Regions from separate parts of the Telluria sp. ZT3P25 genome, predicted to be linked through region 1. Evidence: predicted binding sites of a transcription regulator. Region 1 holds the regulator's gene; each other region holds the start of a gene.

Region 1 (3,274 bases):
ACCGCGCCGCGTAAAGCCATGCAAAGAAGGCCGGCGCGATGCCGGCCTTGTCATTTTTACGGTTGAGTCGCGCTGTCAAAGGGGGCTATGATGCCTCATCGTCAGCTTGTCATTTTCTTCGGATGCCCATGAAACGTTTTCTGCTCTGCCTTTCTCTGACTATTGCCAGCACCGCCTATGCGGGCGAGCTGGAAGACGCCAATGCGCTGTTCGAAAAGAAGGATTACGCGGGCGCGCTCAAGCTGTATACCAAGCTCGCCAACGCCGGCAATGCGCAAGCACAGCAGCAACTGGGCCAGATGTACTGGTATGGCGAGGCGGGCACCGTCGACGAGGCGGCGGCCAGGGCATTGTTCGAAAAGTCGGCCGCCAAAGGCAACAAGGTCGCGGCCGAATCGCTGGTCGTCATGCAGCAGCGCGTGACCAAACGCGCCGAGATCGATTACTGGATCAAGGGTTATGATGGCGCCGAGCTGCAGTCGGGTGAATACCGCTGCCCGTCGCCGCGCATTCCGGCGGTGTCGAAAGTGAATGACGAGATCGATCGCGTCAACAAGCTGGTAACAGGCTGGCAGGATTGCTACAACAAGATGGTGACGAACCTGAACGCGCAGTCGCCATTGACGAAGAAGATCCCGGCCGATATCGCCAAGCTGATGAACAAGCAGGAAGCGGACGCGTCGGCAGCCTACCTGGAGCAGGTGCGGCAGAACATCGCGGAAGGCGCGAAGGTCAGTTCAAAGATGATCCTGGCAGATTTTGCGGCGTGGCGCAGTGCTACCGAAGCGTTCATAAACCAGCATAATGCGGTGGTGAAGAAGGCGTCGAATTAAGGGGTAGGCAGGACAGGGCGGGGTAAAACAGGCGCCGGCAGGAAAGCCGGCGCCATTACATCAGTTCCAGCTACGCATCAGGCCGACAGCCAGGCCTTCGAGTGCAAACTCTTCGTCCGGCGACACGGCAATGATGTTGAAATCGGGGTTCTCTGGCAGCAGCTCGACCAGGTCGCCCGTCTTGCGATAACGCTTGACCGTGACTTCGTCGCCCAGACGCGCGACGACGATCTGGCCGTTCTTGGCGCTGTCAATTTTCTTGACCGCCAAAAAGTCGCCATCCATGATGCCAGCGTCGCGCATCGACCAGCCTTTGACCTTCAGCAGAAAATCGGGCCGCGCCGCGAACATGGCTGCGTCGACGTTGTAGGTGGCTTCGACGTGTTCCTGCGCCAGGATCGGATTGCCCGCCGCGACGCGCCCGACCAGCGGCAGCGACATGAACGACGGCGGCGGCATCGGGATGGCCTCGACGCTTGCGCCGATCAGGCGAATGCCGCGCGACGTGCCCGGCGAAATTTCGATGGCGCCCTTGCGCGCCAGTGCTTGCAGATGTTCTTCAGCCGCATTGGCCGAGCGGAAACCCAATTCGGAAGCGATTTCAGCCCGGGTCGGAGGGAAACCGGTGTTCTCGATCGCTTCCTTGATCAGGTTCAGGATCTGTTCTTGCCGTGCAGTGAGCTTTAGCATAAATGTGTTACAGCAACCGGTTATGTGTGTAACCTGTATTTTTGTACAGTATTCTGCGGCGCGCAAGGGGAAACGCAAAAAATATCGCGAAAATCGCGATTCAGCATGCAATAAGGCGTCAAAACACTGGAATTGTCGAGTCAGATCTGCCGTAACTAAGACAGATCGCGCCTGCGATGCCGCATTGGGGCTTTCCAAGTCAACGACATCCAGGTTATAATTGCCGGCTTTCCCTTCCCACACTCGTCTTGACGCCGAGGTGGGCATTTGTTAAACGTCCTCAAGGAGTAATGCATGCGTCATTATGAAATCGTGTTTATCGTCCATCCGGACCAGAGCGAACAAGTCCCGGCGATGATCGAGCGTTACAAGACCACGGTGACCAGCCGCGGCGGTAACATCCATCGCGTTGAAGACTGGGGCCGCCGCCAGATGGCATACCAGATCCAGAAGCTGCCAAAAGCACACTACATCTGCCTGAACATCGAATGCGACAACGAGACCCTGGTCGAGCTGGAAACTGCATTCAAGTTCAATGATGCGGTTCTGCGTCACCTGACCGTCAAGCTGAAAAAAGCTGAAACCGCACCGTCGCCGATGATGAAATCGGTACAGCGCGAAGACGCAGCCAAGAGCCACCGTGCCGAAGCCGCTGCGCCAGCAGCCGCTCCAGCCGCTGCGCCAGCGCCTGCTGCTGCTTAAGTTTTCCCCAGTTATTCGTAGTAACCAGTAATACCGGGTGCACAGCGCAAATCACCTCCAGCTCATGGCGACCATCGCCGAGCGCGACGTACTGCGTTACACCCCGGCCGGTGTGCCAATCGTTTCAGCCGTCCTGATGCACGAATCGCAGCAGGAAGAGGCCGGAGTCGAGAGGTCGGTCGCGTTCGAAGTCCCTGCGTTCGCCGCGGGTGAGATTTCGGGCAGGTTTGCCAGCGCCGAATTGGGCGCCAGCTACAGGTTCAACGGATTTCTTGCACGGAAAAATCGCAACAGCAAAGCCCTGGTGTTTCACATCATTGATTTCAGTGCCGCTTAACCCGGCAATTTAGATACAGGAGCCTCAAATGGCATTCGGTAAAAAGTTCGACAAAAACAAAGCGAAACTCAAAGAGAAGCGCAAACAGCAAAACCCGCTGTTCAAGCGCAAGAAATTCTGCCGTTTCACCGCCGCTGGCGTTGAGCAGGTGGACTACAAGGACGTCGACACCCTGAAGGACTTCGTCCAGGAAAACGGCAAGATCATGCCAGCACGTCTGACCGGCACCAAGGCGCACTACCAGCGTCAGGTCGACACCGCGATCAAGCGCGCACGCTACCTTGCGCTGCTGCCGTACACCGACCTGCACCACGGTTAATCGTCGGTCACGACAGTCAGACATCTGGAGATCACTATGCAAATCATTCTGTTGGAAAAAGTAGTCAACGTCGGCAACCTGGGCGACGTCGTCAAGGTCAAGGACGGTTACGCACGTAACTTCCTGATCCCACAAAAGATGGCCCGCCGCGCTACCGCCGGCGCAGTCGCCGAGTTCGAAGCCAAGCGCGCTGAACTGGAAAAAGCAGCAGCTGAAAAGCTGTCGGCTGCCCAGGCTGAAGGCGACAAGCTGAGCGGCATGACCGTCACCATCGGCCAGAAAGCCGGCGTTGATGGCCGTCTGTTCGGTTCGGTCACCAACTTCGACATCGCCGAAGCGCTGACCAAGCAAGGTTTCGCTGTCGAGAAGTCGCAAGTGCGCCTGCCGACCGGC
Region 2 (3,274 bases), 1.0 Mb from region 1:
GACTTGCGGCCTGGGCGTGGCTTGTGCCGCCCGTTCGACAGGCGGGGCAGCGAGAAGATCACCAGTCGGCTGCACCGTCTCCAGGGCCGATGCGGGCGCTGCCGGCGCGCTCGAGAACAAATCGGCGCCTGGCTCGCCCCACGTCACCGCCTCGGGCGGCACGCCAGCGCGCAGCAGGGCGCGGGCCGTGGCGCGCCACTCGACGAACGAGGCCACCAGCAGCGGCTGCCCCGCGCGGACCGCGGCGACGGCTTCGCTGGCGACGACGGCTGCAGTGGCCGCGGGGGTCATGCTGCCTGCAGCTCCGGCCACAGGTTCATCTGCTGCGGCGCGTCGGCCATGTGCTTGCGCAGCAGGTCGGAGCTGGTCGCGCCCTGCGCCGGCTTGTAGTCGGCGGTGACGACGAACGGCGCCAGCTTTTTCAGGCTGCAGCGCAGCCGCGATAAATCTTCCCAGCGGATGCGGCGGATGCGGCGCAGGTCGGCGATGCGCTTGGCGTTGCGCAGGCCAATGCCGGGGATGCGCGCGATCAGCGTCGCATCGACGCGGTTCAGGTCCATCGGAAACTGGTCGCGGTTCGAGAGCGCCCAGGCCAGCTTGGGATCGATGTCCAGCGCCAGGTTGCCCGTTTGCGGCATGATTTCGCCAGCCGTAAAGCCGTAACTGCGCAGCAGGAAATCGGCCTGGTACAGGCGGTGCTCGCGCAGCAGCGGCGGTGGAGCGAGCGGCACGCTCTTGGGGCTTTGCGGGATCGGGCTGAACGCGGAGTAGTACACGCGCTTGAGTTTATAGCTGCCGTACAGCGTCTCGGCCGTGTTGAGGATCGTGTGGTCGTCGCTGGCGTCGGCCCCGACGATCATCTGCGTGCTCTGGCCGGCCGGCGCGAACGCGGGCGACCTTGGCTCTTCGGCTTTTTCATCGAGCTTGCGCCGGATGGAACCCATCGCCAGCTTGATCGTGTGGACGCTCTTTTCGGGCGCGAGCCTGGTCACGCTATCGTGCGTGGGCAGCTCGATATTGACCGACAGGCGATCGGCCCAGCGCCCCGCTTCGGTAATCAGGAGCGGGTCGGCATCGGGAATCGTCTTGAGGTGGATGTAGCCGCGGAAGTTGTGCACCTCGCGCAGGGTGCGCGCCACGGCCACCAGTTGCTCCATCGTGTAGTCGGCCGACTGGATGATGCCGGAACTGAGAAACAGGCCGTCGATGTAGTTGCGCAGGTAAAAATCCTGCGTCAACTTGACCACTTCGTCGACCGCAAAACGCGCGCGCGGCACGTTCGAGGTACGGCGGTTGATGCAGTACTGGCAGTCGTAGATGCAGAAGTTGGTGAGCAGGATCTTGAGCAGCGAGACGCAGCGGCCATCGGGCGTGTAGCTGTGGCAGATGCCCATGCCGGTGGTGGCGCCCAGGCCGTCCTTGCCCTCGGAGCCGCGCTTGGGCGCACCGCTGCTGGCGCAGGATGCGTCGTACTTGGCCGCGTCGGCCAGGATTTCGAGCTTGTCGTTGAGTTCCATCGGACGCCCGTGGCTGTATGGGCATACAGTATAGCGTGGCGTGTCATGATAGAGAGTGCGGCAGCGCACCCGTGCGCGGGCGGCGCCGGTTCAAAGACGGGACGTTGGCTAAGCGTGCAACAGGCGCTCGGCCAGCGACAACTGCTGCGCGTCCATCCGGCGCGCGGTGCGGGCCAGGTAGTCGCGCGCGGGCCGGATTCCGGCGCCGCCTGCCCGATGCAGCCACGCATACGCTTCGACTAGATCGCGCTGCGCGCCCTGCCCCGCCGCATACATCACGCCCAGGTTGAACTGCGCGCGCGCATGGCCCTGGCGCGCCGCGCACAGGTACCAGAAATGGGCGGCTTCGTAATCGCGTTCGGCGCCCTTGGCGCAGTCGTAGCGCAGCCCCAGCTCGAACTGCGCCAGTGCGTGCTTCTGGTCGGCCGCCTTGTGCAGCCAGTCGGTGGCTTCGGCCGGGTCGCCCAGGTCGTGTCGGTCGAGCAGCGTGGCCACCATGTACTGCGCCGCCGCGTAACCCTGCGCCGCGGCGCGCCGGTACCAGGCTAGGGCCTGCACGCTGTCCTGCGCTGCGCCGACGCCGTTTTCGTGGCGCAGGCCCAGGTCGAACTGCGCGCGCAGGTGCCCCTGCTCGGCAGCCTTGCGGTACCACGCCGTGGCTTCCACCGCATCGCGCTCGACGCCGTTGCCCGTATCGAAGAGCTGCCCGAGGTGGTACTGCGCTACCGGCAAGCCCTGCTCGGCCGCGCGGCGGTACCAGATGGCTGCCTGCACTGCATCCTGCACCACGCCCTGGCCGTGCTCATGGCGCATGCCCAGGCTGTCCTGCGCGCCGGCGTGGCCCTGCTGCGCGGCGCGCCGGTACCAGGTCGCGGCCAGTGCATCGTCCTGCGGCACGCCGTGGCCGGTGTCGTACATCAGCGCCAGGTTGAACTGCGAGCTGGCATGGCCCTGGATGCCCGCGCGGCCGTACCACAGCATCGCCTGTTCGCCGTCCGCTTCCACGTCCTGGCCCTTGTCGAAGCGCAGGCCCAGATTGAACTGGGCCGGCGCATAGCCCTGCAGCGCGGCCTTGCGCAGCCAGTCCAGGGCCTGCGCCGGGTCGCGCGCTACGCCCTGGCCGCTCTCGTAGCGCAGGCCCAGACTGTACTGCGATCGGGCGTAGCCCTGGCTGGCCGCGCGCCGGTACCATTCAAGGGCCGCTTCATGGTCCTGCGCCACGCCCTTGCCGGTGTCGTACATCATCCCGAGATTGTGCTGGGCGCCCGCCTCGCCCTGCTCGGCGGCCTGGCGGAACCAGTACAGCGCGCGGCCCACGTCCTGCGCCACGCCCTGCCCTTTGGCGTACAGCCAGCCCAGGTTGTACTGGGCCAGCGCGTAACCCTGGCTGGCCGCGCGTTCGTACCAGTGGGCAGCCAGCGTGAAATCCTGCTTCACGCCCTGGCCCTTCTGCACCATCACGCCGAGGTTGTACTGGGCCTGCGCCAGGTTGGCCGTGGCCGCAAGCCGGTACCAGCTCACCGCCAGTTCATCGCTTTGCGCCACACCCTGGCCGTTCACGTACATGAAGCCCAGGCTGTGCTGGGCCTCGGCCACGCCACGCTCGGCCAGGCCTTTCACACGCAGGAATTCGGCGCTGTACAACGACGTGTCGGGCATGCCCACTCAGGCCAGCACGGCGCGCAGGTTCGATCCGGGCCGGGTACGCAGCGCCACCATGAAGTCGCCCAGCGAAATCGGACGGTAGAACAGGTAGC
Region 3 (3,274 bases), 110 kb from region 1:
TCCAGTGGCTGGCCGCTGACGAAGTCGGTGAAGGTCGACGAGAAGTAGGCCTGCTGCAGCGACGGTGCGCGAAAGCCCGTGCTGGCCGAGCCGCGCAGCAGCACGTTCGGCGCCAGGCGATAGGCGGCGGCGAGCTTGCCGGTGGTGGTCGAGCCGAAGTCCGAGTAGCGCTCGTAGCGCAGCGCGGTCTGGATCTTGAGGCGGTCGGTGAGATCCGTTTCGATGTCGACGTAGGCCGCGTTGCTGTGACGGTCGGTATCGGTTTCGTCGCCCGGCTGGAAGCCCGGGAAGCCCTGGCTGCCGGCGTTGCCGCCAATGCCCACGCCATCGGCGTCGATGTACGAACCGGCTTCGCCGGCAAAGATCTGGTAGTTCTCGCGGCGGTGCTCGAGGCCGAACGCGACGTTCATGCCCTTGAACACATCGCTGTAGAAGCGGCTGATGTCGGCGTTGGTGGTCGCCTGGCGGAACGAGAACGCGCCTGCGTAGAAGCGGTCGGCGCTGCGGCCCTGGCCACCACCCAGCAGATCCAGATTGGCGATCGAGGCGTTGAGCGTGTTGGCGATGTCGTACTTCAGGCGGTTGTAGCCGTAGGTCTGCGACAGGTCGGCATTCCATTCGCCGGCCGTCCAGCGGTAGCCGACGGTGCCCCAGCGGTCATCGACCTTGCCGTTGATGAACGGCACGAACCCGTCCGGGTACATCGCGGCCGAATTGCGCGACGGGATGTCCTCGGAGCCCAGGCCTTCGCGGCCGAAGGCGGCCGACGAGGCGTCGCGCTGCTGCACGCCGGCGGTGAAGTAGAACTTGCCGCCCGCACCGGCCGGGAATTCGCCGTTCAGGTAAATGGTCTGGTTTTCGGATTTGGTGTCGCCGATGATGCGCGGGTTACCAGGCTCCGAACGGTTCGAGCGGCCGCGATCCGAGTATTCGCCGGTGATGCCCAGCACGCCGCCACCAAGGGCCACGCCGCAGTAGGCCGACGCCTGCCAGTTCTCGCCATCGCCTTCGGTGTACTGGCTGTAGCCGGCCACCGATTCGCAGCCCAGGCTTTTCTTCAGGTCGATGTTGATCACGCCCGCAATCGCGTCCGAGCCGTATTGGGCGGCGGCGCCATCGCGCAGCACCTGCACTTCGCGGATCGCCATCACGGGGATGCCGTTCATGTCGGTGCCCGTGTTGCCGCGGTTGCGCGCGCCGAACAGGTTCACCAGTGCGACCGTGTGGCGACGCTTGCCGTTGACGAGCACCAGGGTCTGGTCCGAGCCCAGGCCGCGCAGGGCGGCCGAGTCGATCAGGTCGGCGCCGTCGGCGCCGGTCTGGCGCGTCGAGTTGAACGATGGCGACAGGTTGCTCAGTACCTGCGCGAGGTCGAACTGGCCGCTTTGTTCGGCCGCTTTCGTCATCGGGATGAAGTCGATGGCGACCGGGGTGTCGGTGCTGGAGGCGGCGCCGACGCGGCGCGAACCAACGACGCTCACGCTGGGCACGACGGCGTCAGTGGTGATGGCGGGTGCGGTTTGCGCCTGGACGGCGACCGGGGCGAGGGCAAGTGAAGCGAGAATGGTGCTGCCATACAGACTGGACAACACGGAGCGGGGCATGATTTTGAGTTTGAGCACAGGTTTCTCCGAAGGATGTTCGGATACTATCAATGGATCCTTCGATTACCGTTGCAATGTGGCATTAACACAACGTTCTGATTGTATAACTTTGTATTATCAAGTCGGGTGCATAACTAATTTCCTGCGGTAAATAATGCGCGTGAGGTCAAAAAGGTCGGCTATACTGTGTTTTTATACAGTATTTGTCATTTGACATGAGCCCGGCGTGACACAGCCTCCGACCAACCAGCCTCCCGCAGCCACGACCCTGCCGCCCTATGCCGAGTTGTTCTGCCTGTCGAACTTCTCGTTCCTGCAAGGGGCGTCGCATGCCGAGGAGCTGGTCCTGCGCGCGGTGCAGCTCGGGTACTTCGCGCTGGGGATCACCGACGAATGCTCGCTGGCCGGCGTCGTGCGCGCGCATGCCGAGGCAAAAGAAGCCGGCCTGCCGCTCATCATCGGCGCCCACTTCCATTTGCAGAACCCCGATGGCAGTCCGGCGCCATCACTGATTTTGCTGGCGCAGAACCGCCAGGGCTACGGCAACCTGTCCGAATTCATCACGCTCGGACGCACGCGTGCCGAGAAGGGCACGTACCTCTTGACACCCGATGACCTGGCCGAGCCGGCACCCGAGAACGCGCATCTGCGCCACATGCCCGATTGCCTGGCGATCCTGCTGCCGCCGTATCCGGGGCACGAAGCGCAGGACGTCGACCGCCTGCATGCGCAGGCGGCGTGGATGGCCACCACCTTTCCGGGGCGCGCCTGGCTGGGTCTGACGTCGCTGCACCGCGCGTTCGACGATGCGCATCGCGCCACGGTCGAAGAAGTCGGCTGGCAGCACGGCTTGCCGATCGTGGCGCTGGGCCACGTGTGCATGCACGTGCGCTCGCGCAAACCGCTGCAGGACACGCTGACTGCCACGCGCCTGAACAAGGCGGTGGCCGACTGCGGCTACGGGCTGGCGCAGAACGCCGAGCAGCACCTGCGCTCGCGCCTGCGCCTGGCCAATCTGTACACGCCACAAGTGCTGGCCGAGACGGTGCGCGTGGCGCGCCTGTGCACGTTCTCGCTCGACGAACTGCGCTACGAATACCCGGACGAAGTGGTCCCGCCCGGCCACACGGCGGCGAGTTTTTTGCGCGCCGAAACCTGGATCGGCGCGCACCGGCGTTTTCGCGAGGGCATCCCGGCCAAGGTGCAGGCGCAGATCGAGCACGAGCTGGCGCTGATTTCCGAGATGCGCTACGAGCACTACTTTTTGACGGTGTACGACATCGTGCGCTTCGCCCGCTCGCAGCACATCCTGTGCCAGGGCCGCGGCTCGGCGGCCAATTCGGCTGTCTGCTATTGCCTGGGCATCACCGAGGTCGATCCGGCCCGCGCCAGCCTGCTGTTCGAGCGCTTCATCTCGCGCGAGCGCAACGAGCCGCCCGACATCGACGTCGACTTCGAGCACCAGCGGCGCGAAGAAGTCATCCAGTACATCTACAACAAGTACGGGCGCGATCGCGCGGCGCTGGCGGCGGTGGTGATCAGCTACCGTCCCAAGAGCGCGCTGAGGGACAGCGGCCGCGCGCTGGGCATCGACCTTGGCATCGTCGAGAAGGTGGCCAAAACCCACCACTGGTTCGACAGCCGCGCCGATCTGCTGGGCCGCCTGGCCG

Evidence for each region. The regulator LexA, encoded in region 1, represses DNA repair genes until DNA is damaged. The targets are predictions, from matches to a motif close to ACTGTATNNNNATACAGT.
Region 2: the regulator LexA is predicted to act here: its motif matches at 1,530-1,547, upstream of AC56LY_RS18010 (putative DNA modification/repair radical SAM protein).
Region 3: the regulator LexA is predicted to act here: its motif matches at 1,788-1,805, upstream of AC56LY_RS14030 (error-prone DNA polymerase).

Annotation. Positions count from the first base shown of each region.
Region 1 covers NZ_JCASIJ010000001.1:3,050,127-3,053,400, reverse strand. The annotation lists gene AC56LY_RS13605 (tetratricopeptide repeat protein) at 129-833, shown strand; gene lexA (transcriptional repressor LexA) at 894-1,523, opposite strand; gene rpsF (30S ribosomal protein S6) at 1,818-2,225, shown strand; gene priB (primosomal replication protein N) at 2,263-2,562, shown strand; gene rpsR (30S ribosomal protein S18) at 2,591-2,881, shown strand; gene rplI (50S ribosomal protein L9) at 2,918-3,274, shown strand, end outside.
Region 2 covers NZ_JCASIJ010000001.1:4,058,696-4,061,969, forward strand. The annotation lists gene AC56LY_RS18005 (UdgX family uracil-DNA binding protein) at 1-291, opposite strand, end outside; gene AC56LY_RS18010 (putative DNA modification/repair radical SAM protein) at 288-1,517, opposite strand; gene AC56LY_RS18015 (tetratricopeptide repeat protein) at 1,626-3,176, opposite strand; gene AC56LY_RS18020 (GGDEF/EAL domain-containing response regulator) at 3,183-3,274, opposite strand, start outside.
Region 3 covers NZ_JCASIJ010000001.1:3,157,795-3,161,068, reverse strand. The annotation lists gene AC56LY_RS14035 (TonB-dependent receptor plug domain-containing protein) at 1-1,622, opposite strand, end outside; gene AC56LY_RS14030 (error-prone DNA polymerase) at 1,831-3,274, shown strand, end outside.